Regions from separate parts of the Altererythrobacter sp. genome, predicted to be linked through region 1. Evidence: predicted binding sites of a transcription regulator. Region 1 holds the regulator's gene; each other region holds the start of a gene.
The links. The regulator LexA, encoded in region 1, represses DNA repair genes until DNA is damaged. The targets are predictions, from matches to a motif close to GTTCCNCNCTTGTTCT.
Positions count from the first base shown of each region.

Region 2: a site for LexA is predicted at 4,264-4,279, ahead of ACQY6C_RS10345 (recA-like protein). Genes of this name have one in related genera too.
Region 3: a site for LexA is predicted at 2,554-2,569, ahead of ACQY6C_RS02690 (ribonucleoside-diphosphate reductase subunit alpha). Genes of this name have one in related genera too.

Region 1 covers NZ_JBNKWF010000010.1:14,989-25,687, forward strand. The annotation lists gene ACQY6C_RS07100 (hypothetical protein) at 1-91, shown strand, start outside; gene ACQY6C_RS07105 (hypothetical protein) at 115-1,077, shown strand; gene ACQY6C_RS07110 (sensor histidine kinase) at 1,083-2,468, shown strand; gene ACQY6C_RS07115 (hypothetical protein) at 2,498-2,707, opposite strand; gene ACQY6C_RS07120 (citrate synthase) at 2,723-4,009, opposite strand; gene gltX (glutamate--tRNA ligase) at 4,040-5,473, opposite strand; gene ACQY6C_RS07130 (ComEC/Rec2 family competence protein) at 5,502-7,682, shown strand; gene lexA (transcriptional repressor LexA) at 7,702-8,388, opposite strand; gene moaC (cyclic pyranopterin monophosphate synthase MoaC) at 8,565-9,053, opposite strand; gene trpC (indole-3-glycerol phosphate synthase TrpC) at 9,226-10,011, opposite strand; gene trpD (anthranilate phosphoribosyltransferase) at 10,022-10,699, opposite strand, start outside.
Region 2 covers NZ_JBNKWF010000017.1:63,634-74,332, forward strand. The annotation lists gene ACQY6C_RS10325 (error-prone DNA polymerase) at 1-932, opposite strand, end outside; gene ACQY6C_RS10330 (PilZ domain-containing protein) at 1,111-1,503, shown strand; gene ACQY6C_RS10335 (PilZ domain-containing protein) at 1,584-1,901, opposite strand; gene ACQY6C_RS10340 (Y-family DNA polymerase) at 1,972-3,522, opposite strand; gene ACQY6C_RS10345 (recA-like protein) at 3,473-4,246, opposite strand; gene ACQY6C_RS10350 (amino acid permease) at 4,382-5,959, opposite strand; gene panB (3-methyl-2-oxobutanoate hydroxymethyltransferase) at 6,100-6,972, shown strand; gene ACQY6C_RS10360 (DUF475 domain-containing protein) at 6,981-8,054, shown strand; gene ACQY6C_RS10365 (bile acid:sodium symporter family protein) at 8,026-8,991, opposite strand; gene ACQY6C_RS10370 (tetratricopeptide repeat protein) at 9,009-10,658, opposite strand; gene prsR (PEP-CTERM-box response regulator transcription factor) at 10,690-10,699, opposite strand, start outside.
Region 3 covers NZ_JBNKWF010000003.1:161,812-172,510, reverse strand. The annotation lists gene ACQY6C_RS02695 (hypothetical protein) at 1-323, opposite strand, end outside; gene ACQY6C_RS02690 (ribonucleoside-diphosphate reductase subunit alpha) at 446-2,428, opposite strand; gene nrtS (nitrate/nitrite transporter NrtS) at 3,005-3,259, shown strand; gene ACQY6C_RS02680 (LysR family transcriptional regulator) at 3,217-4,125, opposite strand; gene ACQY6C_RS02675 (peptide MFS transporter) at 4,343-5,719, opposite strand; gene ACQY6C_RS02670 (alpha/beta fold hydrolase) at 5,798-6,685, opposite strand; gene ACQY6C_RS02665 (energy transducer TonB) at 6,788-7,279, opposite strand; gene ACQY6C_RS02660 (hypothetical protein) at 7,719-8,183, shown strand; gene ACQY6C_RS02655 (helix-turn-helix transcriptional regulator) at 8,209-8,424, shown strand; gene nadB (L-aspartate oxidase) at 8,421-10,013, opposite strand; gene ACQY6C_RS02645 (ABC transporter ATP-binding protein) at 10,329-10,699, opposite strand, start outside.

The sequences.
Region 1 (10,699 bases):
CGTGACGTCGCAGGCCATGGCGCTGATTGTGCTGATTGCCCTCGGTTTTTGTCTGATCTGGCGCGATAGAACGCCAATAACGCGCAATTAACCACGCTGCGCTATGTGCGTACGATGAGCGAAAGTGTGATGGACAAGACAGGCGATACGCAGGCCGGGGCGCAATTGCGCCGCGAGCTGGCGCGGGGCGATCGGGCCCTGGGATCGATTCCGCCTGTTCTTGGTCATCTGCTAGCCGGATCGGGGCATTCGTTGATAAGCGACAGCATCGTCGCACATCTTCGCGGAATGCTGAGCGATTGTGCCGGCCAGCTACTCGACGCCCAAGGGCGCGCATCCTCCCTTCAACCGGACCCAGTGGAGAGCGACGAAGCCTGCGAAAGGCTCGCCATTGGCCTTGCCGCAAACAGTGCGGTCTTGAGCCATTGCTTTGCGGCTGCGATCGAAGGTGCGCTGTCAGAAGAACTCGAGCGACGCGGTGTGTCAGACCAGGTGCTCTCGCCTCTGATGCAGGAACTGATTGCTTCGGATGACGAGAGTGTAGCGGAGCTGGCCATGGCTGCGATGACCGCACAGGCACGCTGGATCCAGGCGCATCGCCGGATGGGACTGCCATTGGCCGAACTGCCTGCGGAAATATTTCACGAGGCGCTCAAGGCCTGGAAGGCGATCTCCCGTAATGCAGACGCCGCAGCAATGGCGCAGGCAGAAGCCTTGCTACGCGCCGAATATGACGAGAGCGCGGGCAGATTGGGCCTGCTCACTCGCCTTGTCGCCAAGCTCAAGAGCGGCGCACATGCGGGTTTGCTGGTCGAACATGCCGGGCTCGCGCTGTTTGCCAGCGCGCTCGCGAGCCTGTCGAAGCAGCCGCGCGAGCTGGTAGTCCTGTCATGCCATCCCAGCCAGCTAACGCGGCTGGCGCTTGGCCTTCGCGCTGCAGGAGCAAAGCCCGAAGAAATTGCGCAGCAATTGCTGCTGATCCAACCTGACTTTCCCTTTCCCGAGGGTTTTGACCAGATCGGCCAGGCCGAAGCGGCAGATTTGCTGGGCTGCTCATCCTTCGGTCCGGAGCAATAGGCCAAATGGCGAGCCAAGATTCCATCCTGGCCGCGCGCGGGCTCACCGATGCGCAGGATCATTTGCTTAGCGCCGATCAACCATTGGCGGAGCTGCAAGAGCGCTGCGGGGGAGAAATTCCCGGCCTGATCGCCATTCCCGAACTGCTCGAGCTGGTGCGCCAAGGCCGCCAGATGGGCCTGCGCATGGCGCGCGAGTTTTCCGCCTTCGACGGGCAAGGCAATGTCACCGCATTCGTGCGAATCAATCCGTTGAGCGGTGAAGAAGACGGTGCCGTCTGCGAATTGCTGATCGATAATTGGCAGCGCGAATCCGCGTCAGGAATGGACGAACGCGAAGCTCTTGCGAGGATCGACGCGATTGACCGCAGCACTGCCGAACTTGTGGCCAGGCTAGACTCCAGCCAACACGTCAAGGCGGTCGAAAGCGCGGCAGAAGACCTGCAATTGCTTTTCCGGAAAATCCGCTCTGATCCGGGCAAGATCTGGACCGATTATGTCGAACTGATTGGTATCGAGCACCGACAACCGCTCCATTGGCGCCTGCTCGATGGGGCGCATTGCCGGATCGCCGGCTCGGAGCGCAACTGGACCGTCCGCCTGCTTCCGACAGGAAGCGACACAAGCGGCAATCCACCTGGTTTCGAGCTCCTGTTTGTCGCCGATCGACCGCTGCCCATCAGTTCAGGCCAAGAAGACGATGCTGACGATGCAACCCATGCCAGGCTGATCGGGGAGGCCCTGACACCGGCCCTTCGCCAGCCGATCAAGCGGATCATCGCCAATGCCGAAACGATCCGCGCACGGCTTGCCGGCCCATTGCGCAAGGAATACAGCGAATACGCCGGAGACATAGCGAGCGCCGGCGAGCACCTCTCGGCACTGCTGGACGATCTGGCCGATCTCGAAGTTGTGGAAGCAGACGACTTCTCGGTCGCGAAGGAACGGATCGATCTGGGTGACGCCGCCCGGCGCGCTGCGGGCATTCTAGGGGTCAAGGCGCAGGACAAGTCTATCACGTTGAACCTGCCCGAAAGTGGCGGAGGAACCGTGGCCATCGGCGAGTTTCGCCGTGTCCTGCAAATCCTGCTGAACCTGATAGGAAATGCGATCAATTATTCGCCATCCGGCAGCGAGGTTTCGATCGAACTGGTCCATGGCGGCAAGGATGAGGCTGGACTGGTCATTCGCGACCAGGGTCCCGGCATGACTGCAGAACAGCAGGAACGCGTATTCGCCAAATTCGAACGACTTGGCCGTGCCGGTGACGGCGGCTCCGGGCTGGGGCTCTATATTTCGCGCCGCCTTGCGGAAGCGATGCGGGGCACGCTCACGCTCGAAAGCGAGCCGGATAAGGGCGCGAGCTTCACGCTTACCTTACCCGCTGCCTGATTGGGGCGGGGCCGCATGGCCCCATTCCCCTAATTCGTGATTTTGCGTGCTAGCCAGAAAAGCAGCGCGCCGATTGCCGCGGTAATGGAACCGTAAACCGCCCATGACCTGTCTGCCAGCATGAAGCTTTCAGCCGGCCACATGACGATGCCCAAACCCTGCAGCGCCCAAAGTCCACCCGAGAGGACCAATGCGACCCCGACGACCTGCATCGCAAATCTCAGGATCTTGCGTCCCATCGGGAAATCCTCCGCCTAGCGCTTGTCGACCGGCACGTAATCGCGCTGCGTCGGGCCGGTGTAAAGCTGGCGCGGGCGACCGATGACCTGGCCGGGATCGGAGATCATCTCATTCCACTGCGCAACCCAGCCCACGGTGCGGGCAAGGGCGAACAGCGCGGTGAACATGGTGGTCGGGAAACCGATCGCGGAAAGAATGATGCCGGAATAGAAATCGACATTCGGGAACAGCTTCTTTTCCTTGAAGTAGTCGTCGTTGAGAGCGATTTCCTCAAGCTGCAGGGCAGTCTCGAACACCGGATCCTTGACCTTCAGCGCCTCGAACACTTCGCGCACGGTCTTTTGCATAACCGTCGCACGAGGATCGTAGTTCTTGTAGACGCGATGTCCGAAGCCCATCAGGCGGAACGGATCGTTCTTGTCCTTCGCGCGCTCGATATAGTGCGGAATCTTGTCGGGCGTACCGATCTCGCGCAGCATGTTGAGCGCAGCTTCATTGGCACCGCCGTGCGCCGGGCCCCACAGGCAGGCGATACCCGCCGACATGCAGGCGAAAGGATTGGCACCTGACGACCCGGCCAGGCGTACCGTGCTGGTGGACGCGTTCTGTTCGTGGTCGGCGTGAAGGATGAAGATGCGATCAAGCGCCCGCTCGACCTCGGGTACGATCTCATATTCCTCGGCCGGCACACCGAAAGTCATGCGCAGGAAATTGCCGGTGTAGCTAAGGGAGTTATCCGGCTGCATGAAAGGCTGCCCGATCGCATATTTGTAAGCCCAGGCCGCGATGGTCGGCATCTTGGCAATCAGTCGGTGACTGGAAATCTTGCGATGATGCGGATCGGAAATATCGGTGCTGTCATGGTAGAAAGCGGAAAGCGCGCCAACCACGCCGCACATCACCGCCATCGGGTGGGCATCGCGGCGGAAACCCTGATAGAACTGCCGCATCTGGTCATGCAGCATGGTGTGCCGTGTGATCGTATAGGTGAAGTCGTCCAGCTCGTCCTTTGAAGGCAGCTCGCCGTTCAGCAGCAGATAGCTGACTTCCATGAAGCTTGAATGCTCCGCCAGCTGCCCGATCGGATAGCCGCGGTGCAACAGGACACCTTCGTTTCCGTCGATATAGGTCAGCGCGCTTTCGCAGGAGGCGGTGGATTTGTAACCCGGATCGAAGGTGAAAGCGCCAGTCTGGCCGTACAGCTTCCGGATATCGACCACATCGGGGCCGGTGCTGCCTTCAAGGATTGGGAAATCATAGGACTGACCGCCCAGTTCCAGCTTCGCCTGCTTATCCGCCAAAGTTCGTCTCCTTAAACCTGTTGCTTGCGCTCAGCCCGCAGTCGCAGCTTGCGCGTCTAGCCGAGCAAGCGCCTCATCTCGTCCCAGCAGGACCAGAACATCGAAAATACCAGGCGAGGTCGTCGTCCCGGTAAGGGCTGCGCGCATGGGTTGCGCGAGCTTACCGAGGCCCAGTTCCAGTTCCTCGGCGATTGCTTTCGTAGTGGCTTCGAGTGCCTCGATTGTCCAGTGATTTTCGGCCTTCAAGCGCGCCGAAATCACCCCGAGCAGCTGCCTCGCATCGTCTGTCAGAAGATTTGCAGCCTTCTCGGTCAGTTCCAGCGGCCTTTGCTTGAACAGGAAGGCCGCTCCTTCCGCCAATTCGTCCATGTTGCGGGCACGCGTCTTGAGCACAGGCATGGCCTGAGCCAGCAAGCCGACATCCACTTCGCCTGCCATGCGCGGGGCGACAAGCCCTGCCAGGCGGGCATCGTCCGCTTCGCGGATGTAATGACCGTTGAGGTTTTCGAGCTTCTTCAGGTCGAAGCGCGAAGGGCTCTTTCCGACATGGTCGAGACCGAACAACGCAATTGCCTCATCGCGAGTAATTTCCTCTCGGTCGCCATGTCCCCAACCAAGCCTGAGCAAATAGTTGAACAGCGCCTCTGGAAGGATGCCCATTTCGTCGCGATAGGCTTCCACTCCAAGTGCGCCATGTCGCTTCGATAGCTTGGCGCCATCGCTGCCGTGAATCAGCGGGATATGGGCATAGATCGGATCGGGCCAATTGCCTTCGATCTGGTCCATTGCGCGGTAGATCGGAAGTTGCCGGAAGGCATTGTTCAAGTGATCGTCGCCGCGGATCACATGTGTCACACCCATGTCGTGATCGTCGACCACAACCGCCAACATGTATGTTGGCGTGCCATCCGCGCGCAGGATGATGTAATCGTCGAGTTCCGCATTGCGAACGGTGACCTTGCCCTGAACCTGATCCTCAATCGTGGTTTCACCATCATCGGGCGCCTTGAGCCGGACGACGAAGGGCGCACCCAGCGGCGCTTCCGAAGGATCGCGGTGCCGCCAACGACCGTCATAGCGCAGCGGCTGTTTGGCAGCGCGCTGTGCGGCGCGCATTTCCTCGAGTTCCTCGGGCGTGGCGAAGCACTTATAGGCATGTCCGGCCGCGAGAAGCTTCTCCGCCACCTCGACGTGGCGCGAACCGCGTTCCGTCTGGAAGACAGGATCCTCGTCAAAATCGAGGCCAAGCCAGTCGAGCCCGTCGATGATTGCGTCGATCGCTTCCTGAGTCGACCGTTTGCGGTCCGTATCTTCGATTCTCAGCAGGGCTTTGCCGCCGTTATGGCGCGCAAACAGCCAGTTGAACAGCGCGGTACGCGCGCCGCCAATGTGCAGGAATCCGGTAGGCGAGGGCGCAAATCGGGTGACGATTGTGCCACCGATTGGGCCGCTTTCGCTTGCCATAAGTCCTTCAATCCTTTCCAATAACCCCATGGCGACACGTCACGCGCCAGTGGGACCCGCAGGGGGCAACGCCGGGACCGGCGATGCTGCAGTGCAGCGCACTTGGCGCACTGGCGCTCGCTTGTCCAGTGCGGCGAGCGCAATCGAACAATTCCTCGACCAGGCGGGATTCGACCGTGCACCGTGGATGGTGGTGGGATTTGCCCTGGGAATTGCCGCCTGGTTCGTGCTTGCCGCACCCTGGCAATGGGGCATGGCGATCGGTGCAGGCTTGCTCGTCGCGCTTGCAGGCGCTTCATTGGGGAGCAGTGGATTCGCGCAAAACCATCTGCGCATGGCAGCCGTATCAGCAGGGCTGCTGTTTGCAGCAGGTGTCGCGGTCATATGGCTGAGATCCGAAACGGTCGGCGCAGAACCGATCGAGCGGCCCATGGTGGTTCCACTCCAGGGTTACGTCCTCGACCGTGACGACCAGCCTGCTCTCGACCGGATCCGCCTGACGCTTGCGATTCGAGATGCCGAGGCAGGCAAGGCACAAAAGGTCCGCGTCAACGTGCCCTTGGAGCATGCGAACGATGCGATCGCCGAAGGAGCCATCATCCGGTTGCGCGCGCGATTGATGCCCCCGGCGCCACCAATGCTGCCGGGAGCCTATAATTTTGCCCGTGCAGCATGGTTCCAGGGTCTTTCCGCCACTGGAGGTATGATCGGCGATATCGAAGTCGTGCGCCCGGCAGAACACAGGCAGGGGTGGCTTGCTAAAGTGCAACGGGCGCTTTCGCTCCACGTCCGCAACAAGTTGAGCGGGTCGCCCGGTACCATTGCGGCAGCCTTCGCCAGCGGCGATCGCGGCGGGATCAGCGAGGCGGACGATGACGCAATGCGCGATGCAGGGCTGACCCACCTGCTTTCAATCAGTGGGCTGCATGTGAGCGCCGTTATCGCCGCTGCCTATCTGCTCTCGCTCAAGCTGCTGGCGCTGTGGCCGGCACTTGCCCTGCGCGTCAGACTGCCGGTGGTGGCGGCAGTTGGCGGGGCGCTGGCGGGGATCGGATACACGCTGCTGACCGGATCGGAAGTGCCGACTGTGCGAAGTTGCATCGCTGCGCTGCTGGTCCTGGGAGCGCTGGCGCTCGGACGCGAGGCATTATCGCTGCGAATGGTGGCAGTTGCTGCCTTCTGTGTGCTGCTGCTGTGGCCCGAATCGCTCATCGGGCCGAGCTTCCAGATGAGCTTCGCTGCCGTTCTCGCTATCGTCGCCTTGCACAATTCGGGGCCTGTTCGCACCTTTCTGGAGCCGCATGACGAGGGCTGGGCAGGCTGGCTTGTAAGGCGCGGGACAATGCTGCTCGTCACGGGATTGGTGATCGAAATCGCGCTGATGCCGATTGTGCTGTTCCACTTCCACCGGGCAGGTGTCTACGGCGCGCTGGCGAATGTCGTCGCGATCCCGCTCGTCACATTCGTTTCCATGCCACTGGTCGCTCTGGCGCTACTGCTCGACACTGTCGGAATCGGAGCGCCAATATGGTGGCTGGTGGGCAAGTCGCTCGAACTGCTGCTGGCCATCGCGCATTTCACTGCCGCACAGCCTGGCGCGGTCAAGCTGATGCCGCAGATGAGCGGGCTCACCTTCGCCTTGTTCATCGGAAGCGGTTTGTGGCTCGCTCTGTGGCGGGGGCGGCGCAGGCTGTTGAGCCTGGTTCCTGCCGCTATTGCCACAATTATGCTGCTGATGACGCCAGTTCCGGATGTCCTCATTTCCGGCGATGGGCGGCATGTGGGCATCACCATGGATGGAGAGCGTCTGGTATCACTTCGCGAAAGCCGTTCGAACTACGCCAGCGAGAATCTGCTCGAATTGGCAGGTGTCGAGGGTGATCCGATCATGATCGAGGATTGGCCCGGCGCGCATTGCAGCCCTGAATTTTGCATTCTGGGAATAGAGCGTGGTGGACGCAGATGGACCGTTTTGATGGCACGCAACAAGATCAGGGTCGAAGAGCGCGCCCTGGCCGCTGCATGCGAACGGTCCGACATCGTGATTGCCGACCGCTGGCTGCCATCCTCATGCCGTCCGCGATGGCTCAAGGCAGACAGGGATTTGCTGGAACGCACCGGCGGACTCGCCATCGTGCTGGAGAAGCATGAAATCCATACGGTCGCGTCGGCACAGGGTGAGCATGGCTGGTGGCGCGGGGAAGACTAGTGCTTACGCCCGAGACCGCTCAGTGATAGCGGCGCAACAGCCCAGCCAGCTTACCCTGAACCACAACTTCATGCGGATCGTAGATCTGTGGATCATACATACCGTTTGCCGGGTCGAGCCGAACCTTGCCGTTTTCACGGCGCAGATATTTGAGCGTGGCTTCCTCGTTCCGCACCAGCGCAACGACAATCTCCCCGTCACGCGCGGTATCGGTGCGACGGACCAGCGCGTAATCGCCATCGAAAATACCCGCTTCGATCATCGAATCGCCCGAAACTTCCAACGCATAGTGATCCCCGGGGCCGAGCAGAGCCGCAGGAACCGGCATCGATGTTTGCCCTTCGAGCGCTTCGATCGGCGCACCGGCAGCGATCCGGCCATGGAGCGGTATCTCGATCACGTCGTTGGCCGGTTCGGGAGCTGCAGGGGCAGGCGAGACCGCCCGGGCAACCGCATCATTGGTTGGCAGGCTACGTCCCGCAGGAGTCACATCTTCCGGTTGCTTGATGACTTCAAGCGCGCGAGCGCGATTGGGCAGGCGGCGGATGAAACCACGTTCCTCCAGAGCGGAAATGAGGCGATGAACGCCCGACTTGCTCTTGAGATCCAGCGCTTCCTTCATCTCTTCGAACGAGGGGGAAATGCCCGTTTCCTCCAGACGTTGCTGGATAAAGCGGATCAATTCGTGCTGCTTTGCCGTCAGCATGGCGAAAACCTCCTCTGGTCGCCCCAGGTCGCTGTTCCATTCGCCCATAATTAAGGTGAACGAATGCGGAACAATTAGGCAACAAGAATCGCCAAGTCAAGCAATTCCGCCATTTTTGAACAGCTATCGAACTTTGGGCCTGGCAGGGGTGTGATGTTCAATCCGGGGCAGCCGGCTTACGCTGCAGGGTCGGCCTCTGCGTGCCAATGGCCCGATTTGCCGCCCAATTTCTCGAGCAGGCGCACCTCTTCGATCACCATGCCCTTATCGAGCGCCTTGGCCATGTCATAGACGGTGAGGAGCGCGGTTGAAGCGGCAACCATCGCTTCCATCTCAACCCCGGTCTTGCCAGTCAGCGATGCCGTGGCGGTCACGCGGACGCCTGTATCCTCGAAGGCGAAGTCGATATCCACCGCATCGAGGCCGAGCGGGTGGCATAGTGGGATAAGTTCGGCGGTTCTTTTCGCCGCCATGATCGCGGCGATACGCGCGGTGCCGAGCACATCGCCCTTGGGCGCATCGCCCGCCTTGATCGCGGCGAGCGCATCATCGCTCATCCGGATGAAACCGCCCGCAATCGCCTTGCGCAAGGTTTCCGGCTTGCCGCCGACATCGACCATATGGGCGGCACCGGTTTCGTCGAGGTGGGTAAGTCGCTTGCTCATAGGTTTTTCAGTACCTTACGCGAATCAATTCCTACAGGATGGAACACATGGAACACTGTTCTAAGACCAAAAAGTCTGCCGCTTGGAGATAGACTGCAATTGGCGGATCGGGCAGGAAAAACCGGGCAGATCATGCAACATGCTATGCCGCAAAGTTGCGTGGTAGGACAGACTATCCTTCAAGCAGTGCCCGGGTCGCCGCCTCGACGTCATCCTGCCGCATCAGGCTCTCACCGACAAGGAATGTCCGCACGCCGCAGCGCGAGAGCCGCTGGCAATCGCCATGGCTGTTGATCCCGCTCTCGCCGACCAGCAGCGCACCCTCGGGCGCCAGCGGCGCAAGCCGCTCGGTCGTCGCAAGATCGGTCCTGAAGGTCTTGAGATCGCGATTGTTGACCCCGATCAGGCGCGAGCGAAGCTGTGTAGCGCACTCCATCTCGGCTTCGTCATGCACTTCGACCAGCACATCCATGCCCAGTTCGCGCGCCGCAGCCTCGATTTCCAGCATCGCGCCATCGTCCAGTGCGGCGACGATGATCAGGATCGCGTCCGCTCCCATCGCGCGCGCCTCCGCGCATTGCCATGGATCGACCATGAAATCCTTGCGCAAAGCGGGCAGCGTGCAGGCCGCGCGCGCCGCAACCAGATAATCGGCATGGCCCTGAAAATAGGGCTCGTCGGTCAGCACAGATAGGCAACTCGCGCCGCCCGCCTGATAGGCGCGAGCATGGTCTGCCGGTTTGAAATCGGCGCGAATCAGACCCTTCGAAGGGGAAGCCTTCTTGATCTCGGCAATCAGGCCGAAGCCGGTTTCGCTTGCCTTGCGCAGGGCAGCTTCGAACCCGCGCGGCACGCTCTGTTCGCTGGCCCTGGCGACCAGATCAGCAAAGGAAGCTGCTGACTTGCGCGCAGCAACCTCTTCGCGCTTTGCGGCGCAGATTTCGTCCAGCTTGTTCATGGCAGCAAGCTCACTTCGCCAGCTCGATCCAGCGTTGCAGCAGATCAGCCGCATTGCCGCTGTCGAGCGCTTCGGCGGCCATCGCCGCGCCTTCGTGCCAATCTTCGGTCCTGCCTGCGACGATCAATGCAGCCGCCGCATTGAACTTGACCGTTTCGCGATAGGCGCCCGGTTCGCCCGCCAGAAGGGCGGCCAGCGCCTTTGCATTATGCGCCGGATCGCCGCCACGGATTGCTTCGAGCGGTGCGTGCTCCAGCCCGGCCATGGTTGCATCCACGCGCTGCATGGCGAACTCGTGCCCCGTCACATTGGCCAGTTCGTTACCGCCTGCCAGGCTTAGCTCGTCCAGCCCCTCGTCGCCCGATACGATGAAGGTGCGATCAGTTCCAAGCCGCGCTGCCGCATCGCCATAGATCGAGACGTAGCCGGGGCGGGCTATACCAATCAGCTGACGGCGTACTCCCACCGGATTCGAGAGCGGACCCATCAGGTTGAAGATCGTCCGGCGACCGAGTTTCTTGCGGATTGGCTGTATCCGTACCATCGCCGGGTGGTGGTTGGGTGCAAACAGGAAGCAGATGCCGATTTCGGCCAGTGTCTTTTCCGCAGTGCGCCCGGCTGCGGCCATGTCGAGCCCAAGCACTTCCAGCGTGTCTGCCACGCCTGAAAGCGATGAAATCGCCCTGTT
Region 2 (10,699 bases), on a different contig from region 1:
GGGGATTTGAGGTGCCGTTCCGCATTGGCGTGGAGCAGGCTTCCGGCAGCAGCGACCGTGGTCTTGTGCCGGATCGCCGTCATCACGTCCTGCAACGGGCGGCGTTCGGGCGCGTGGTAATGCACGTCATTGGTGGCGAGCAGCGCGAGCCCGTTCGCCTGTGCCATTGCGTCGAGCCGAGTGATCCGCGCCACATCGTCCCCGCGGTAGAGATAGCTGGCGGCGATGTGTCGGAGTGTTGGGAGTTGACGGGTCAGGTGAGGAAGGAGTTCAACAAATGAAGCCTTCAGAGGCACCCTTTCCTCTTCGTCACCCCGGACTTGATCCGGGGCCCCACTTTCATTGGACAGGAGAGGGATCCCGGCGATCTGATGATCTTTGGGACCAGGATAACGGAAGGGAATTATGTTACTCTCGACCTTGATCGAGAATTCCGCCTCCAGATCCTCCGGTGGCAACAGGATCAGTTGCACATCCCCCTCGCCTTCCTTGGCGCTATGCGCGGCCAGCATGGAGAGCGAGATGTCGCAAGCGCCCTTGTCCTGCCATTCGCCGTCGATCCTGCTCATTCGTCCGGCGCTGACAAGGCGGCACAACCGCCCATAGGCCGCCCTGTCACGCGGATAGGCGAGGAAGGACAGCCCTTCGAGCGTTTCGATCCGTGCGCCGATCACAGGCCGCAATTTGAGCGCCTGCGCCTCCGCATGAATGCGCACCACGCCCGCCATGGAGTTGGCATCGGCGATCCCGATTGCGTCATAACCCAGCGCGCGGGCTGTAGCGACAAGGTCAACCGCATCCGACGCCCCGCGCAGGAAGCTGAAGCAGCTTGCCAGCCCCAACTCGACGAAAACCGCGCGCTGCGGCGCTTCAATCGTCGATGGATCGATCTTCAGTCTGCGCTTCTGAGGAGTCAAAGATGATTCGGGCATGGTTCGAATCCCGGAATCGATCCGGGTCAGATGGCTCATTCGTGTAAATGTTCCTTATATGTTCTTATAACGGAACTTGCCAGCCCTTGTGACGGCCGCGAGTTGAGCGACCTCACTTCAATCCGATCTTAACCTAATGGGGTGATGCCGGATCATTGATGGGCTCAGGGGACAAGATGTGGCGCTATTTCGCAGCCAGGCAGCAATAAGAAACGAAGATCGCCGCGCATCGCCACGCTACCGCGTCAACTGCCCTGCACAGCTCCACATGACGAGCGGAAACCGCCAGGGTTCACTCTATGACATCTCGCTCAACGGGGCCCGTTTCACCACCAGCAATCCGCCAGCTACGGGCACTTCGGGTCTGCTCGCGTGGAACACGCACGAGGCCTTCGGCAAGATCATCTGGTCAAACGAAGATGGTTGCGGGATCGAGTTCGAACGGCAGATTCCACAAGAGGCGATCGAGGAACTGACTGCGGCCAGTACCGGGCAGACCCGGCGCGCAGCCAATTTCGGCAATATCCCCATAGCCCGAAAGGGGCGCCGTGGACTGGTTTCAGGCAACTGATTTCATAGGGTATTTACAAGTCCTAAGGGCGTCCTCATCCTCAGACTACCACGCATCGTGATGCAATCGCCGGAGGCGGATCAGCCCAGGCCAGCACGCTTTTGCATCTGCAGCTTGTGCAGGTGATCGATCACCGCCTGGTGCATCTGACCTTCGAATTCGACGCCGGCATGATTGCCTTCGATCCAGACCACGATCCCGAGCGGAGCGCGAATACCGTCGACCTTGAGCGTTACGGTTTCGCCCAACTGGGCAAAGCCGTATCTGCCCTTCAGCTTGCAACCACCCTCGGAAACATCGATCAGTTCGACGAAGATCGAGCGCGAGCGCAACCGTCCCTCGACCAATATCTCGAGCAGTTTGCGTTCAAATTGACGCTTTCTTTCCGGCGCGTTCATGATGTCTGTTTGGCATAAATCCGTAAACGAATGATGATTCTGCAGCTGCAAATGCGAAAATTTCCGCTTTTCAAGCAAAGAATCCCTGCAGAAACCACAAGGGCAATCCCCCGCGCCCGTCGCCGATCACCCCGTGGCGATAAATCCAGTAACGCCGTCCCCGGTCATCCTCGACCCGGTAATAATCGCGCAGCCGCACATTCGAGCGTTCGCGCCACCATTCGGGCGCGATCCGTTCCGGCCCCTCGACACGTGCCACTTCATGCACATCGCCCCGCCAGCGAAACGCCTTGGGATAGCCATCGGGCGTGGCATAGAGCACTGCAATCGGTTCAGGACGGTCGAGGAGTTTCAGCGGGCGCCGGCGCAAGGCCAGTCCGCCTTGAGTCGCCGGTTCCGGATCGAGCGGTCCATGCCAGTGCTGCGCGCGTTCCGGAATATGGCTGGCATGCGGAACCGGACGGCGCACGGCCCCCTGCCCCAGTCGCACCGTCAGCCGGTCGAGACATGCCGCAAGCGAAGTGCCATGGACCTCTGCCCTCGCTTCGATATCGACCTGCTCCAGCGCCAGCGGTTCGGCCCAACTGGCGCGCAGCCGCACGGTCTCGATCCCGAAACCGGCATCGACATCCTCCAACCTGTCCGCGAACAACCGGCAGATATGCGCCGGATCGCGGGTCGCGACCGACAGTTCGAGCTGGCGCAGCACAACTTCGCCATCGACCCGCCACAGCCCCAGTTCGAGCCGCCGCGCCCCTACGCCTTGCCCCTCCAGCTCGCGCACCATGTCTTCGGCAAGATCCGCCAGCACCTGATCCAGCAGATCGCGATGGCGGATCGGCTCCATCAATCGCCGCTGCACCAGCGGCATCTTCTGCGGCACCACCGGCAGCAAGGGCTCGGGCAAATAGCCAAGCAATTGATCGAGCCGCAGCAGCGGATTGGAGGCAGGCGACTTGCGGTTACGGAAGCGGCGCTGCAGCGCATCACGGCCCTTTGCCGCACCGAAACGGGTGGTCAGGTCTCCCAGACGCTTGAGCCCCAGCCTGCGCAGCACGGTAATGACATCGCTATCGAGCCTGAGCGCAGCGACGGGAAGATCCGCAAGACGTACGACAGCATCCTCGCCCACCTCCAGGATCGAGGCACTCGCTCCAAAGTGAGCCAATGCCCATGCGGCCCCGGCGGTGGGTGCGATCGCGAAGCTGGCGGTGAGATCGCGCGCCGCGAAGGCCTTGCGTGCATCGGCAATCAGGCGTTGCTCGCCCCCGAAAAGATGCGCCACAGCGGTAACGTCCACCACCAGTCCGTCAGGCGGATCCATCGCGCTCCACGGCCCCCAGCGCTGTGCCCAGACCGCCAGTTTTTCCAGAAAAGCCAGATCGCCTGCCGGATCGGAGGGAACGGCCTTGACCTGCGGACACAAAGTGCGCGCATCGGCCAGCATCATGCCCGCGCGCGGACCGGTTTCGAGCGCAGCATCATTCACCGCATCCACCCGCGGGCCATGCGCAGTTTCGGCGATCAGCGCGATGGGTTGCGCATCCGCGCCCTCGCCTCGCTTCAGACCATTAGAGAGCCGCCAGCGATCGACTGCGAGCCGCGAGAGCCAGACTGCCATAATTCGGCGGGGTGGCTCGCATGGCTGCCGACGGGCTGGTGGCGGTGAGGCGTCCACCATCATCGCGCACAATCCATTCTCCGGGGGCATGAATACGCGCGCGGAACAGTTCGGCCTGCCAGGATGGCATGCCCGGTGCGGCCCGGTTCCAGCGCGGCGCTGGCGAAGCGGCGGACGCAACCCTCCAGCGCATCCGCGCCGACGAAAGATCCGCCTGTGCGTCGAGCCGCACCAGCCATAGCGGCACTCCGTGCTTTTCCGCCGCAAGGCTCAGCCGCCGCGATGCCGTGAAACTGAGCGCCTTGGGATTGCCGGCCATCTCACCCAGCACGAAAGCGAGATCACGGCAGCGCAACCCCTCTTCCAGCGCGAACAGAGCATCTTCGGGCGTTGCCGCTTCGACATGGATCAGGCGATGGCGCAGATTTTCGGGCAGGCCATGGCGGTAAGGCCGCCCGGTGAGCCTGACCGCGGCACGATCCTGCACCCACAGCACCTGACGCTGCTCCCCGCTCTCGGCGAGTGCCCCTGCCTTTCTGGCCTGTGCGGCCACGTCCAGCGCATCGCATGCCAGCGCCAGCGCGAAAGCCGCCCCGCTTGCCTCATCACTCTCCGCGAACAACTCGCTATGCGAAGGGCCAGACAGGCCGGGCCGCCAGCACTTCTCGCGCAGGGCTGCCAACGCAGCCACGTCACAGCTTTCGGTCAAGACAGGAAGGGACATGCAGGAACGAGTCATTTGTTCCTATTATGTTCCATATTCGGATGATTCGCAATGCGGCTGTAGAACGCACTGGAGAGCCCAAGGCAAAGGGGCCGCCCCATCGGGACAGCCCCACAATTACCAAGCAAGATCAATCTATTCTGCGGGAGGATGGATCGGAATAGAGGTTTCCTCACCCTCGATATCGTCCACAACCTCGACAATCCCGCGACCGAGATGGCTGTGCGAACGGCTGTAACCGACATAGACGACAATCCCAATCACGCTCCAGATCGGAAGGAACAGCATCGCCGAAATCGGCAAGTTCACAAACAGGAAAACGCACCCGAAAACCGTCAAAGGCCCGACAAGCCAAAGCGCCGGAACGCGGAACGGACGGTGCCGCGACGGATCGTTACGCCGAACCAGCATGACTGCAAAAGCAACCATGGCAAAAGCATAAAGCGTTCCTGCATTGGAAATGTCGGCAAGCTGGCCAACCGGGAAGAAGGCCGCTCCGACCGCCACCGCGAGACCAGTGATGATGGTAACCACATGCGGAGTCTTGAAGCGCGGATGCACCGCACTGAGCTTCTCGGGCAGCAGACCGTCACGGCTCATCACGAAGAAGATGCGCGTCTGCGCAAAAATCAGAACGAGGATGACCGAAGGCAACGCAAGGAAAGCGGCAATGCCAAGCATGTTGCCGATCCCGGAAAAACCGATCTGCCGCAGCACATGCGCCAGCGCTTCATCGGAACACACCAGCGCACCGGCATATTCGGGAAGTGCGCACTGCCGCGCCAATTCTTCCGAACCGGCCGGAAATGGAATTCCGCCTGGGCCCATGATCGGCTGTCCGCCAATTGTGCCGATCGCTCCGGCTGCAACCAGGATGTAGAAAACCGTACAGAACAACAGCGACCCGACCAGGCCAATCGGAACGTTGCGTTGCGGGTTCTTGGTTTCCTCCGCCGCAGTCGAAACTGCATCGAAGCCGACATAGGCAAAGAACATCGTTGCCGCCGCGCCAACCGCGCCGACCCCGCTGCCCCATCCGCCGAACAGGCCTGCGGGCAGGAACGGATTGAACCGCTCGGGAGAGAAATCAGAGCTGGTCAGCGTAAGCGCAATGAAGGCCGTAAGCGCGGTTACCTTGATGGCCACGAGGATCGCGTTGACCTTGGCGCTTTCGCTGGTCCCGATCACCAGCAATCCGGTAACAAGCAACGCAATGACCAATGCGGGCAAATTGATGAACCCGCCTTCGGCTCCGCCCAATGCCAGCGGGCCGGCTGCAAGCCATGACGGTAAATCCACACCCATGAATTCATGCAGGATCGTACCCGAAAAATAGCCGGACCAGCCAACCGACACCGCGCTGGCGGCGATCGCATATTCCATGATCAGGCCCCAGCCGACCGTCCAGGCAAGAAACTCGCCCATCGATGCATAGCTGTATGTGTAGGCACTGCCAGCGACCGGGATCATTGCGGCAATCTCGGCATAGCACAGCGCTGCAACGATACAGACCGTACCGGCAATGGCGAATGCCAACATCAGGCCCGGCCCCGCCTTCTGTGCGCCTGCGGCAGTCAGCACGAAAATTCCGGTGCCGATGATACACCCAATGCCGAACAGCATGAGCTGGATTGCACCCAACGAACGGTGCAGCGATTTCTTCTCCGCGGTCGCCAAAATGGCGTCCAGCGGTTTTACGCGATCAAGGATCATAAAAGGCTTCCCTTTGCACGAGAGCCCGGCGCCAACAGCGCGGCTCCCCCTCCATGGGCGGGAGGCTAACGCTAACGGACAGCAACGCAAGGCGAATATGCGCCCTTTCCCCGCATTCGCACCGAGTCTACAAGCGCCTCATGTCCACCACATTCCAACTCGACACATCGACCAGCCGCGCCAATCCCACTCCGCAGCCGATGCGGCGGCTGACCGTGCCGCGCATTCGCGAGCGCAAGCAGGACGGCGTAACGGCAGATCCTCTGGTGATGCTGACCGCCTACACAGCCAGGCAGGCACAGCTTCTGGACAAGCATTGCGACCTTCTGCTGGTGGGGGATTCGCTCGGCCAGGTAATCTACGGCCTACCCTCTACTGTGCCCGTCACGCTTGAGATGATGGCCAATCATGGCGCAGCGGTAGTGCGCGGTTCCTACCATTCGGTGGTGGTGATCGATATGCCATTCGGCTCATATGAGGCTTCCAAGGAGAAAGCCTTCGAAAGCGCATCCTACCTCCTCAAGCAGAGCGGCGCAGCTGCAGTGAAGCTCGAAGGCGGGCAGGCGATGGCCGAGACCGTGGCTTTCCTCAACCAGCGCGGGATACCGGTAATGGGCCATGTCGGGCTCACGCCGCAGGCCGTCAACGTGCTCGGAGGCTATGCAGCCCGCGGGCGCAGTGACGCCGAAGCGGACAAGATCGTGAGCGATGCCAGGGCGCTCGACGAAGCAGGTGCATTCGCCATCGTCATCGAAGGCGTCGTCGAACCGATCGCGATCGAAGCAACCAAGGCCGTATCCTGCCCCACCATCGGGATTGGCGCTTCCGCGCATTGCGACGGCCAGGTTCTGGTGACCGAGGATATGTTGGGCATGTTCGAACGTGTTCCCCGCTTCGTGAAGCGCTACGAAGATATCGCCGGAATCATCGAGAAGACGGTAGCTACCTATGCCGAAGAGGTGCGCGCGCGCAGCTTCCCCGGTGAAGAGCAAACCTACCAGCCCAAGGCCTGATCCGACCAATGAACACCTTCCTGCGATTCTACGGCTTTTCGCTGGTCTTCACGCTGGTCTGCTCCGCGCTGGCCGTTTGGTATGGCTGGTACGCGACCGGCACGCTGGTCGGGACCGCACAAGTTCTGTGGATCGTGCTGATCCTGTCAGTACTCGAGATCTCGCTCAGCTTCGACAATGCGGTGGTGAACGCTTCCGTCCTCAAGGAGATGGACGAAATCTGGCAAAAGCGCTTCCTCACCTGGGGTATCGCATTTGCTGTGTTCGGAATGCGGATAGTTTTCCCACTGGCGATCGTCGCGATTGCGGCTGGATTGGGACCGATGGAGACAGTTCGCCTCTCGCTCAACGAGCCGCAGGAGTATGAGCGCATCGTCAGTTCCGCCCATGTTGGGATTGCCGGTTTCGGTGGCGCTTTTCTGGCCATGGTGGGTCTCAAATTCTTTTTCGACCGCGACAAGAAGCTCCACTGGATCACGACGCTTGAGAAATGGCTGTCAAAGTTCGGTGCCCTGCCCGCCGCGGAGATTGCTCTGCTGCTGCTAGCCTTATGGGGCATGTCCACTCTGCTGGCACCGGACGAAGCGCTGACCTTCCTGATTTCGGGAATACTTGGCCTCGTCACATTCATAGCAGTCGAAGGGATCAGCGCGATCCTTGAGATGAAGGAGGAAGCCGCTCGAATGCATGGCGCAGTGGTTCGCAGCGGATTGGGCGGCTTCCTTTACCTTAATGTGCTCGACGCAAGCTTCAGTTTTGACGGGGTCATCGGCGCCTTTGCGCTTTCCAACAATATGGTCGTGATTGCGCTGGGCCTGTCCATCGGCGCGATGTTCGTGCGGTCGATGACAATCCATCTGGTCCGCAAGGGCACGCTGGCACAGTATCGTTTTCTTGAGCACGGCGCATTCTGGGCAATCATTGTGTTGGGTGCGATCATGCTGGTTTCCGCCAAGGTGCACATTCCCGAGACCATTACCGGCCTGATCGGCGCTATCCTGATCGGTCTGTCATTCTGGTGGTCAGTCAGGATCAATCGGGCAGAAGACGGCGTTAGATCCTCTGCCGATCCAGTGCACTAGCCAGCGGCGCTGCAAGCACCAACTGCATCAGGTGATAGAGCAGCAGCGGTGCGATCACGAATCCGGCGACATCGGGCACGAACAGGATCGCGGCAAGCGGCGCCCCGATCGCCACGCTCTTTTGTGCACCGGCAAACAGGAAGGCTATGCGGTCGGCGCGAGGCAATCCAAGAACACCGCCTGCAAACCACGTCAGCACATGGGCCAGCAGCAGGAACCCTAAGACCAAGCCAAACAGGCTGGCCCAGTCCCAGCCGCTAAACATCTGCATCAGGCCCTGTTCGACTGCGCCCGAAAAGGCGACATAGACCGCGATCCCGATCACAACGCGATCGAGCCACACGATTTTCGCCCTACGCTCGATGATCCATTCTCGGCTCCAGCCCTGCAGCGCCTGACCAATGGCGAAGGGGAGCAGCAGGATCATCCCAATCCGCACGATCGCTTCATGGCCCAGCGCGCCTACTTCACCCCCGCCCAGCAGTGCGAACAGCGGCGCGGTCACGAATACGCCCAGAATGTTGATCAGCGCCGCGCCCACCACAGATAGCGCGATATTGCCACCGGCCAGACTGGAATAGGAAATCGCCGATTGAATCGTGGAAGGCAGAGTTCCGAGATAAAGGAACCCCAGCGCCACAAGTGGCGGAAGTAATCCGGTGGCCAGCCACGATACCCCTAGCCCGGCCAATCCCATTACACCGAATACCCACAGGGCAAGCGGGAGGAAGAACCGCCAATTGACGAAACCGCGCAGGATCTCTCCACGTGCAATCCGCATCCCGTTGACCAGGAACAGCAGGAAGATCGCCACACTGGCGATCTGCTGCGCCTTGCCGCGCAATTCGCCCTCAGCCGGCCAGATGAATGCCAATGCGGTTGCAATCGCGAGTACCGCGATCATCGGATCGGCCAGCAGGGAGAGGCGAGAGCGCATTGCGCGCCCTTGCCGTGCTAACGCTTCGCTGTCGAGTGCGCCTTGACCACCAATGCCCTGCCCGGTTGGATGTAATGAGCACGCTGGGCAAATTTTGCGGCGCCATCCTTGTCACCCAAAGAAGCGGCAACCTTTGACCGCAGCTCCAGGATTTGCGGATCGCGCCCAGCCCCCATTGCAATGGCGTGGTCGAGCAACAGTGCCGCTTGATTCCAGCTTTTGCGCTCGGCAAACAATTTGCCAAACAGGCCTGCCGCTTCGGCATTGCCCGGATCGCTGCTAACCTGCGCAGCAAGGATTGCATCCGCTCTATCTGTCTGCCCGGATGCGCGATAGGTTGCGATCATGCGGCGCGCGAGCGGCCAAGACAGTCGTACTGCTGCTGAAGCGCGGTAGCGTTCCAGCGCCGTCTCGAAGTCCTTGCGCGCCATTTGCGCGTCACCTGCAAGGCTCAGTGCATCGGCAGAACCGCCGTATCGCAGACTGAACGCCTCTGCCCGGCGAGCGGCTTCGTCATTCCGTCCTTCAGCGATCAAGCTGCGCACTTCCTGCAGGGCGGCTGCGCGCTCGGTCAGACCGTCATCGATAATAGGCACGAGACTTCCGGGCCGCCTCTGTGCAGCGCGATCGAGATATAATGCCGCCGCTTCGCGATCGCCCAGCGCTTCGTGGGCGCGCGCAACAAGCACCATCAAATATGGCGAAGCATCGGGGCGTTTGGCAGGCTCCGCGAAACGATGGACCAACTCTTGTTCGCTTCGCCCAAGCAGCAGCGCGCGCGCCAGCAGCACCTGCACGCGGCGGTTGTCCGGCTGACGCTCCGCGAGTTCAACGAGTGTCTGTGCGGCGCTGCCATGATTGCCATTCTCGAGATCGATGAGAGCGGAAAGCAGCATGGCTGCGGGAACCTTGCGCTCCAGATTGCCGCTCCGCTGGAGCAGTGACCGCGCAAGAACGGACTTGCCCGCGCGCGCGGCCAGCACTGCCTGCAGGAAATGCACTTGCGGATTGGCGGGATCTACTTTGGCAAGTTTGCGAACTGCGAGCAGCAGTTCCTCAGCGCGCCCAAGCTCGCCCAGAGTTGCGGCATAGTCTGCCAGCGCCCCTGGATTGTCTGGCGCGATGTCGAGAGCGGCCTCGAACCATGGCAGCGCCGCTTGCAATCCGTAAGCATCGCTCACCAGCTGTCCGCGAAACTGCAAAGCAAGAGGATCGCGGGGGCCAAGCTCTACAGCGTGTTCGGCCGCTTCGAGCGCCTGGATCTGTTCGCCACCACTATAGCGCAACCGCCCGATGTCGACCCAAAGCTCTGGCTCGTCGGGATTTTCGGCCAGGGCATGGTCGAATGCCACGCCTGCCGCTTGCAGGTTGCTCGACGCCATCTCCAGCCTGCCAAGCATGTGGAAGCCATGCTCGCGCGTTTTGGGCGAGAAGTCCTGCGGGCCGAGCCATTCGCGCGCTTCGGACAGTTTGCCTTGCGCCAGTTCCGCTTCGCCCAGATAGGCCGCCACATCGGCATTGGGCACGCCATTCTTTAGCGCAGCTTGCAAGGCGATTTCAGCGGCAAGCGCATCGCCGCTGGCCAGCCTCGCCTTCGCCAACTCAACCGGATCGGTCGGAGCCTCGTCCTGCTTGCAGCCGGACAGGGCCAGTGCAGCGACCAGCAAACTGGCAGTAAAGGCTTGCCGAAAGACCGTGTCAGGCCTGC
Region 3 (10,699 bases), on a different contig from region 1:
TCTCCATTGAGGACATAGCGTACGCCTTTGAACTCATAGGGTTCGTAATTCGCAGCATCGAGAGGTTCGATCGCTACGCTTTCAACCGCGCGGCCTAGCACACTCTCGGTCATGCGGTCGATTGCGGCGCGCGTAATATCATCGACACCGTCCCACTTGATCAGATCGTGCCAAGCCTGCGCATCACCGGCCACGATCGCCACGCGCACATCTTCGGCCAGCAACCGGGAAGGGCTTTCCGCGATCTGTTCAGCGGGCTGCGCCGCGATGGATTGCGATCCGGCGGCCAGGAAGAACGCGAGAGCGAGAAACGGCATTCGCATCGGATCAATTCCTTTCCACATCGCATTCATAGCCCCGCCCAGATCCAAAAAAGCCCGGCAAGCGTGCTCACCGGGCCTTCTTTGCATCGTCTAATTGCGAGGCCTCACGACTTGCCCGTCCATCACTGGCAGGCCAGGCATTCCTCGTAATCGGTCTGTTCGCCTGCGGTCGCCGCGAGTTCGAACTTGGTCGCGTCAGTGGTATTGTCGGCTTCCACCCCGCCAGCGAAACCGGCCCGCTGCACGCTCTTGGAGCGCAGGTAATAGAGCGACTTGATGCCCTTCTCCCAAGCCTGGAAGTGCAGCATCATCAGATCCCACTTGTCGACATCGGCGGGGATGAACAGGTTCAGCGACTGCGCCTGATCGATATAGGGCGCGCGATCGGCAGCGAATTCGAGCAGCCAGCGCTGGTCGATCTCGAAGCTGGTCTTGAAGGTCGCCTTTTCCTCCACCGTCAGGAAATCGAGGTGCTGGACTGATCCGCCACGTTCGAGAATCGAGTTCCACACATTGTTGGAATCCTTGCTCTTCTCGCGCAGCAATTTTTCCAGATAGGGGTTCTTGACGATGAAGCTGCCCGACAGCGTTTTGTGCGTGTAGATATTGGCCGGGATCGGTTCGATACAGGCGCTGGCGCCGCCGCAGATGATGCTGATCGAGGCAGTCGGTGCGATCGCCATCTTGCAGCTGAAGCGCTCCATCGCGCCCATTTCCTCGGCATCGGGGCATGCGCCGCGTTCCTGCGCCAGCAGCATCGACGCCTCGGACGCCTTGCCCTGGATATGCTTGAACATCTTGAGGTTCCACACCTTGGCCATCGGGCTTTCGAAACCGATGCCCTTTTGCTGGAGGAAGGAGTGGAAACCCATCACGCCAAGGCCGACCGAACGCTCGCGCGCGGCGGAGTATTTGGCGCGCGCCATCTCGTCAGGCGCGCGGTCGATGTAGTCCTGCAGCACATTGTCGAGGAAGCGCATCACGTCTTCAACGAAGTTCTTGTCCGTGCTCCACTCGTCCCACTTCTCGAGATTGAGCGAAGAGAGGCAGCACACCGCCGTGCGGTCATTGCCCAGATGGTCGCGGCCCGTTGGCAGCGTGATTTCGGCGCACAGGTTGGAGGTTGAGACCTTGAGGCCCAGCTCGCGGTGATGCTTGGGCATCATCCGGTTCACCGTGTCGGAGAAGACGATATAGGGCTCGCCCGTCGCCAGCCGTGTCTCGACCAGCTTCTGGAATAGCGAGCGCGCATTGACGGTGCCGCGCACCGATCCGTCGCGCGGGCTCTTGAGCTCGAAATCATCACCACTGCGGACCGCTTCCATGAACTCGTCGGTCACCAGCACGCCATGGTGCAGGTTGAGCGCCTTGCGGTTGAAATCGCCGCTTGGCTTGCGGATTTCGAGGAACTCCTCGATCTCGGGGTGCGAGATGTCGATATAGCAGGCGGCCGATCCGCGCCGCAGCGACCCTTGCGAAATCGCCAGCGTCAGCGAATCCATCACCCGCACGAAGGGGATGATGCCGCTGGTCTTGCCATTCAGGCCAACCGGCTCGCCGATGCCGCGGACATTGCCCCAATAGGTGCCGATGCCGCCGCCCTTCGACGCGAGCCAGACGTTCTCGTTCCAGGTACCGACGATGCCGTCGAGGCTGTCCTCGACCGAATTGAGATAGCAGCTGATTGGCAGGCCGCGATTGGTGCCGCCGTTGGACAGCACCGGCGTTGCGGGCATGAACCACAGCGACGAGATATAGTCATAGAGCCGCTGGGCATGCTCTTCATCGTCGGCATAGAAATCCGCCACGCGGGCGAACAGGTCCTGGAACTTCTCGCCCGGCAGCAGATAGCGGTCGATCAGGGTTTCCTTGCCGAACTCGGTCAGCTTTTCGTCGCGCGATTCGTCGATCTGAATGTCGAAGCGACGATCCATCACCTTCTTGGTGTCAGCCTGTGCAGCCGCCTTCGCGGCCTGTGCAACTGCGTCAGCCAGCGCTTCTCCCGCCTTCTCGGCGACCAGCTCATCGGATCCCTTGTCTGTCTTTTCCATGCTCACTGCCTTCGCCGAATCATCGGCCGGACCGGTCTTCTTCCGCGATTTCATATTGGTCTCGGGCGATGTTGCCGCCTCTTGTTCGAGCCCCATTGCCGCTTCGTCTCCAGTCCTGAATTCCGTCATATGCCCCGCTCTTCTTTTCCCCGAAGACCCGCTTTTCAAGCCGGGCCCTTGTTCCGCATGTGTTCGACTCGGCGGGACCCCTCCCACCTAGCAATATTAGGGCGCCGACGGGGAATTACTTATCCCGTTTTTGCCCACAGGCCGGTTCGGATTTGCGACCCAATCGACCGACTCGTCCTCTATCCGCAGATATGGTGATTCTGCGCCGAGTAACTAGGTCTTGTAGGTGCCCCCGCGTCCGGAACCACTAGATAGTGAATCAGCACGGACTCGCACGCAAGAGGGTTAAGCAAAATAAACCACTGGAAACGGCGCAATGCGCCGCTTTCAATTCATGTTGCAGTGCAGCGACGCGCGGGAAATGCTTGGCTCGCGCGATGCGCAAGTCCTAAAATGAATCTGCGAAAAAATTTATGCGGGCAAAACCTCCGGGTGAGGGGTTTGAATCAATCGAATCGAGACCTGAAACAATCGTTCGCGGGTATCGGTCAGGGGGACATCATGTTCGATCGGTCAGCTTTCACCACATGCTTCAAGGGGGCGGTCTTGCGGCGTTCGCTCATTGTTGCGCTGCTGATCGGAACGGTGCTGACCGCAATCAACCAGGGCGACATCATCCTTGCGGGCGATTCGCCTGCGATATGGAAGGTCGCGCTGACCTATCTCGTGCCATTTCTCGTGGCCAGCTACGGCGCCTATTCAGCATTGACGGTTCAGGCGAAGATGCCTTCGCGTGCGAGTGAAGAGGAAAGATAATCGAGAAAGGCGCGAGCGTGCGGGCCGGGCCTTCCCTTGCCCGGCGGGCCGGCAAAGAGGGGCTGCAACCCGCCATGCCATTGCGGCAAGAGACGCCACAGCCTGCCCGACGCCAGATCGTGATGGATCAGCCAGAGCGGCACCAGCGCGATGCCCACGCTTTCCAGCACCGCCGCGCGCAAAGCCTCCAGATTGTCGCAGCGCAAGCGCGGTGACGGATCGACTTCGCGATGCTCGGCTTCGCGTTCCAGCCGCCAGACATGCGGCTCCATGCCCGGCGGCACGGAAACGACGGCAGGCAGACGCGCAATGTCCTCAACCGTCTTCGGCGCGCCAAGATCGCGGATAAGCATTGGCGATCCGCACAGCACCATGGGAACGTCACCCAGTTTGCGGCGTTCGCCCAGGCGCGCTTGCAGCGGCCCGATTTCGATTGCCAGGTCTGCCGCCACATTGACGACATAGGCCGCTTCCCGGCTGCGAAGTGTCAGCATCTCCCCTTCCATGCCGGGATGGCGCGACAGGAACGAACACAACAGCGGAGCCAGCAGGACATGACCCAGCGCGGCCGGTGCCGCGATCCGCAAATGGCCGGCCACATCCAATGCACGGCGGCCCACCGATCGCTCCGCCTCGCCTAGCATTGCAATCAGTCCACGCGCCTTCTCCAGCAATTGCTCCCCATCGCTGGTGAGCGCAACGCGCCTGGTGGTGCGCCGTAGCAATCGAGCGCCAAGATATTGCTCGAGATCGGCGACCTGGCGGCTGACCGTCGATTGGCTCTGGCCGCAGATTCTTGCGCCCGCGGTGAAGCCGCCATGGTCGGCCACGGCCACGAATGCGCGATAGGCGGCAAGGAGGTCCATGCGGCCATTTTATTCGAAATATGAGTTAATATCCATCTAAACCGGATTATAGATGCATAAGCCGCATTAAATTAGGTATTTCTCAACGAATTTCAGCGCTTTGAGGGTTTGGGCAAATCGCTTCATCCCAGCCTTCCCGCAGCGCATTGGCGCGCGCTTTGGTCGCTTGGCTTCGCGTTGCAGCAGCACGCTCGATCGGCATTCACCCGGCACAGATTCAGGGAACGGCGGATGCGTCGAGTTCGTCCATCCGGCCTTTGATAAGCGGGCCGAACATAACGAAGCACAGCGAACCGAACAGCGCGATTCCGGCATTGAGCAGCCAGAAATACATCGGCCCGAGAGGTTCATACCAACGAGCGATAAAGCCCGATCCCGTGCTGCTGAAAAAGACAATGAGATAGGCCCCCGCCATCATCAGCGCGTTGATGCTCAGCGGCGCGCGACGCGACACCAAAGCCAATGCATTGGGCCAGCTCCACATGAAGCTGACGCCCGAGAGGAAGTAAGCGAGGAGCGGCCAGGCCGCAGAAGCCTTGCCCCCATCCTCGACCGTATAGGCCCCCGCGGCCAGCGCGAGCGCTGCACCGCTCATCACCAAGCCGCCGATCGCCATCTTGCCCAGATCGCCCGGTTCGGTGCCGCGGCTCGCCTGCCAGCGCCACAGCGCGATCAGGAACGGCACGATCACGACCGAGGCCATTGCATCCTCCGCTGCAAACCATGGCGTCGGGACCACCCCGAAAGGAGTGGCCAGATCGACATGGCTCGCAACCCAGATCATGCCCACATTGGACATCTGGTCATATGCGAGGAACTGGAAGAGCAACATTGCAATGACGAGGATGACCAGCAGGAGCATGCGCCAGTCCTGCCGCGACATGGCGGCATGTTCCCTTTCAGGCATGCTGGACCTGTGGTCTGCGAAATGTCTCATTCCCGAAAAATAGACGGCGGCCGCAACCAGCATCACCGCCCCTGCAGTGCCGAAGCCGACATGCCAGCCATAGACCTGCGCCAGCGCTCCGCACACCACCGGACCCAGGATCGCACCAATGTTGATGCCGGTCGAAAACAACGTGTAGCCGCTCGACCGCAGGGCCTCTTCGGCTTTGGGGTAGAGATGCCCGACCTGCGCCGCAATATTGCCCTTGAGGCACCCCGATCCCAGCACGAGCAGCACCAGCGCGATCAGGAAACTCCAGTCGAACACCATCGCGAAATGGCCTGCCGTCATCAATGCGATGCCGATCACCACTACCTTCTTCGCGCCGAGCCAGCGATCGGCCATCAATCCACCGAACAGGGGAGTGAAATAGACGAAGCCCGCGTAAAGCCCGAAGGTCTGGCTGGCGAAGGCTTGCGTGCTCATGGGGCCGAAGGCCGCTTCGAGCGCGTCACGAAAGGCAGCCATTCCGGCCACCTTCTCGACCCGATCGGACATGAGCAGATCCTGCACCATGTAGAGCACCAGGAGCGCGCGCATCCCGTAGAACGAGAAACGCTCCCACATCTCGGTGAAGGCCAGGAAGAACAGACCCTTTGGATGCCCCATCCAGCCGCCGCTATCGGCCGTCGCGCCTGTATTGCTCATCTTGCCCCCTCACATCCCGCCAGCGGGATTGGGACAATGCCCGCCCAATGTCAAAAGGCGCCCGATCCCATGTGCATATCAGGCGGCACTCAAGGCATGCCCGGCAATCGAATCTGCCAGATCCTCGACCAGTTCCAGCGGCAGATCATGCCCCCATCCGGGAATGGTCCTGATCTTCGCACCGGGAATCTTTGCCGCAATGTCATGCCCGCATTCGACGCGCAGCAGCGGATCGTCTTCGCCATGCAGAACCAGTGTCGGAGTATCGATTTCGCTGATCATGGCACTGCGATCGCCATCGGCAATGATCGCCGCCATCTGGCGCAGCGGCCCTTCGAGATAGGTGCTGCGGCGCACATTGGCCCGGGTCCTTTCACGCAAGTGATCCTCCGGCGCCGGATAGCCCGGGCTGCCGATCGTGCGGGCAACCAACATTCCGTGTTCGACCAGCGCATCCTCATCGGTCGATTCGGGGCGCTTCACCAGCACTGCCATCGCCTCCTTCTTTGCCGGAGGCAGCTTCGGGTGGCCGGTGGTCGAGAAGATCGAGGTGAGCGAAAGCGTCTTGTCCGGATGGCGCGACGCGAAATGCTGCGCGATCATCCCGCCCATGCTGCCGCCTACGATATGCGCGCGCTCGATCCCCAGCGCGTCGAGCAGACCGGCGCCGTCATCGGCCATGTCCGCCAGCGAATAGGGCACCTTGGGCTTGATCCCGAGCTTGCTGAAGATCGTGAGCTTGATCACGCCGGGCGCCTTGACGCCGTGGAACTTGTGGCTGAGCCCGATGTCGCGATTGTCAAAGCGAATGACGCGGAAGCCGCGCTTGGCCAATGCCTCGACCAGTTCGATCGGCCACAAGGTCATCTGCGCGGCAAAGCCCATTATAAGGAGTATCGGCGGCGCGTCCTTGTCGCCATGCTCGTCGTAATGGATCGTGATTCCGTTCGCTGTGACCTCTGGCATAAGTGCCTGCCTCCCCCCGTTTTCCTTGATAGGTATTGCGTTGATCCTGCAACCTTATCGAGAAACGCAGGGGCGGCAAGCTACACGTCTGCCCAAGAGGTGCTAACCGCCGAGCGCGACGACTTCCTCCTCTTCGCCGCCAAACGCGATGCGTTTCGCTTCGGATTGGGCCAATTCACGCGACAGTTCGGAATATTCGGCGAAACCGTCGGCAAAAATGATGTTGGCCTGGAATGTCTTTTCATGGACATCCCTGACCGGCGCTTCGTCGAGATTGGGAAGCGAACGCACGGCATAGCTTGCAACCCTGTCGGTCAATGAGTCGCCCGAGCTGTGATAGACGCGAATGTCTTGCGCCTTGCCGCGATCGTCGAGCGTGAAACGCAATTGCACGAATCCGTTGACGGTATCTGCGCGCATTGCCTTTTTCGACAGGAGAAGCCTGCGGTCGAGCGAATGCGTCACCGATTGGGACCATTCCTCCATCGCAGCGGCGGACTGAACCACAATATCCTCGCCGGCATGTGCAGGGGCATTTGCAAGGCCAGTCAGCGCAATCGCTGCGGCCACGGAAGTCTTCAATAATATATGCATCAGATCATCCTCTCACTTGGTGGATGATCGGCCAGTTCGACCAGCGTTGCCGAGCACAGTCCCGAACACTCATGCTTTGGCCAGCGAGTGGTCGATCCGGAAGCGGGCATGCGAGATCTGGGTCGCTTTGGGGGCAAGCCCGCTTCCTGCAGGCATATGAGCGGACAAAGGCGCAAGCCTCAACGATGGATCGTCAAAGTGCTTTGCCGATCGTTCTGTTTGCTTCGCGCTCGGACGAACGGATGACCGCACTCGACGAGCGGCCAGGACAAGTGCCGGCCTGCACAGTTCGACTGCGACTCAAGCCCGTCTGTGAGGCGATAGGAGGCGGAAGCTGGCAAGGTTGAATCCACCAGATGTGCGAAGTTCAAATCCAAGGCAGTCAGGAAAGTTGCGAAGTAACCTTGACTTCTCTTTTGTAACGTATAGGTTACATAGCATGAATTACGCAATGAAAGGAATAGCGGTGGCGGAAACGGAATCTCTTGTGCGGGATCAATCGCGGCTGATCTATGCCATGGCGATCACATTCGCGCTTTGGCAGGCAGGCGACATCCTGATGCAAATGTCTGAAGTTGGCGGCAGCTTCTTCCATTATGCCGGATTGGTGAAGATCGGCGGGGCAATTGCCTATGCGATCTCGGCGCTTTGCTTCTTCCTGCTTTACTGCCGGGTAAAGAAGGCCGGTGCGGCGGCAATCCTGAGGGATGATTGGAGCAGGTTTGCGCGTGGGCTGGCGCTGCAATACGGATTCTTTTTCCTGATCGGCACAACGTCGCTGATGTACGCGGTTTCAATGTTTTGGCCCTTGCCAATCCTGCCGATCCTGCAAGTCATATTGACCATTGGCGTGTCGGGCACATTGCTTGCCTTTGTCATCCTGTACAACCAGGGGGGAGACTGACGTGAGCCCGCCAAAGACCACGTCTTTGAAGAATCAACTGCGCCAGTTTCGGGTGGAATGCGGCCTCACGCAGGAAGAACTTGCGCAAATGGTTGGGGTAACCCGCAAGACGATCAACACAGTCGAAAATTCGGTGTTCATTCCATCGACAGTCCTTGCGCTAAAACTGGCCAAGGCACTGGAGACAGACGTCCACTCGCTCTTCCAGCTCCCGGAATCGCTTGATTCAGACCCTTGTTAGGGCACTAGCACGGTATCGCGCGCGACCTCGTCCGTGCCTGCATAATCGAGCGTAAAATGCAGCCCGCGGCTCTCATGCCGGCGAAGCGCCGACTTCACGATCAGCTCGGCCGCCTGCAGCAGGTTGCGCAGTTCGATGAGGTCGGTCGTGACGCGGAACGAGCCGTAATAGTCCTCGACCTCCTGCCCCAACAACTGGATCCGGTGCGCCGCGCGTTCGAGCCGCTTGGTAGTGCGCACGATCCCGACATAGTTCCACATGAAGCGGCGGATCTCGGTCCAGTTCTGCTTGATGACCACTTCCTCGTCGGAATCGGTCACCCGGCTTTCGTCCCAATCCTTGATCGGCGGCGGGGCGTCGAGCACGTCCCAGTTTTCAAGAATGTCTTTCGCCGCAGCCTCGCCGAAGACGAAGCATTCAAGCAGCGAGTTGGACGCGAGGCGGTTGGCACCGTGCAATCCGCTTTCAGTGCATTCGCCCGCCGCCCACAGGCCCGGCAGGTCAGTGCGCGCATCGAGCCCGATCAGCACACCGCCGCAGGTATAATGCTGGGCCGGAACAACCGGAATCGGCTGCTTCGTCATGTCGATACCCAGCCCCAGCAGCTTCTCGTGGATGGTGGGGAAATGCTCCTTCACGAACTCGGGCGGCTTGTGACTGATGTCGAGATGGACATAGTCCAGGCCATAACGCTTGATCTGGTCGTCATTCGCGCGCGCGACGATATCGCGCGGAGCCAGCTCCATCCGTTCGGGATCGTAATCGGCCATGTAGCGGTGGCCGGTCTCAGGATGCAGAAGGTGCCCGCCTTCGCCGCGAACCGCCTCCGTGATGAGGAAGTTCTTGACCTCCAGATTGTAAAGGCAGGTCGGGTGGAACTGCATCATCTCCATGTTCGAAACGCGGCATCCCGCGCGCCAGGCCATGGCGATCCCGTCACCCGTTGCGCCGCGCGGCGCGGTGGAGAAGAGATAGCAGCGCCCCGCCCCGCCTGCGGCAAGCACCGTGGCGCGCGCCAGATGCTTCTCGACCTTGCCCGTCTCGACGTCGAGCGCATAGGCGCCCCACACCCGGCCTTCGCCCGAATATTTGACCCCGTGCCTTCCGGTGATGAGATCGATGCAGGTCCGCCCCGGCAACATGGTGATGTTGGGGTTGGCTTCGGCGGCCTTGAGCAAGGCTTCCTGCACCGCCCAGCCGGTGGCATCGTCAACATGCACGATCCGGCGGTGCGAATGCCCCCCCTCGCGGGTGAGGTGGAGGTCGCCGCTTTCGCGGTTGAAGGGGACGCCAAGCTCGATCAGCCGGTCGATCGACCGCGGCGCGTTCTCGATCACGAACTCGACCGTTTCGCGGCGATTGAGGCCGGCACCCGCCACCATCGTATCGCGAATATGGTTGTCAAACGTGTCGCCTGCGTCGAGCACCGCAGCGATGCCGCCCTGCGCCCAGGCAGTCGAGCCGCCGGTCAGCGTGCCCTTGGCGAGAACGAGCACCCTCTTGCTTTCGGCCAGGGCAAGCGCGGAAGTGAGCCCCGCTGCCCCCGAACCGATTACAAGTACGTCATATTGCGGATCGCTGCTGGTCATGGCGCCACCTCATGCCCTCCGTCGCCGCGCGGGGCAAGCAGGACAGAGCAATTCGTCACACTGGAACAGATTTCAGGGTTTTAATGTGACCCGCGCAGGCCCTTGAGGCAGCTTTCTCGCCCGGAAAGGAGGCGCATGACGCTGCTCGGCTTCCTTGGATGTTCGCTCAATCACCATGTCCCGCAGCACCATCGGGTGAGCTGGAATGGTGCGCAGTTCTGCGGCACCTGCGCGCATTGCGGCCGCCCTATCCGGCGCATCTCGCGCGGAAACTGGCGGCTGGATCAAGGAAACGAACCGAGGGTTCGCTAGCACTCACCCCGCGCCGGTGAGCTGGACGAAAACATCCTCAAGATCGGCTTCGCGGGTGGTCACGTCCTCGATCGTGTAGCCGTGTTGCTGGACCAGAGCGAGCACCTGGCCCGCGCTGGCCCGGTCGCGGTCGTAAGTGATTTCCAGCACGCGCGGCTCGACCACTTCCGACTTCACGAAGCCCTCTTCCACGATCGGCCCGGCGATGTCCTTGTCCACCGATATGCTCACGATCTTCTCGCGCGCCATGCCGACCAGCTCGCGCGTCGGTTTGTTGGCGATGCATTCGCCATGATTGATGATCGCGATCCGGTCGCAGAGCTGTTCCGCTTCTTCAAGATAGTGCGTGGTGAGTACCACGGTGACGCCTTCGT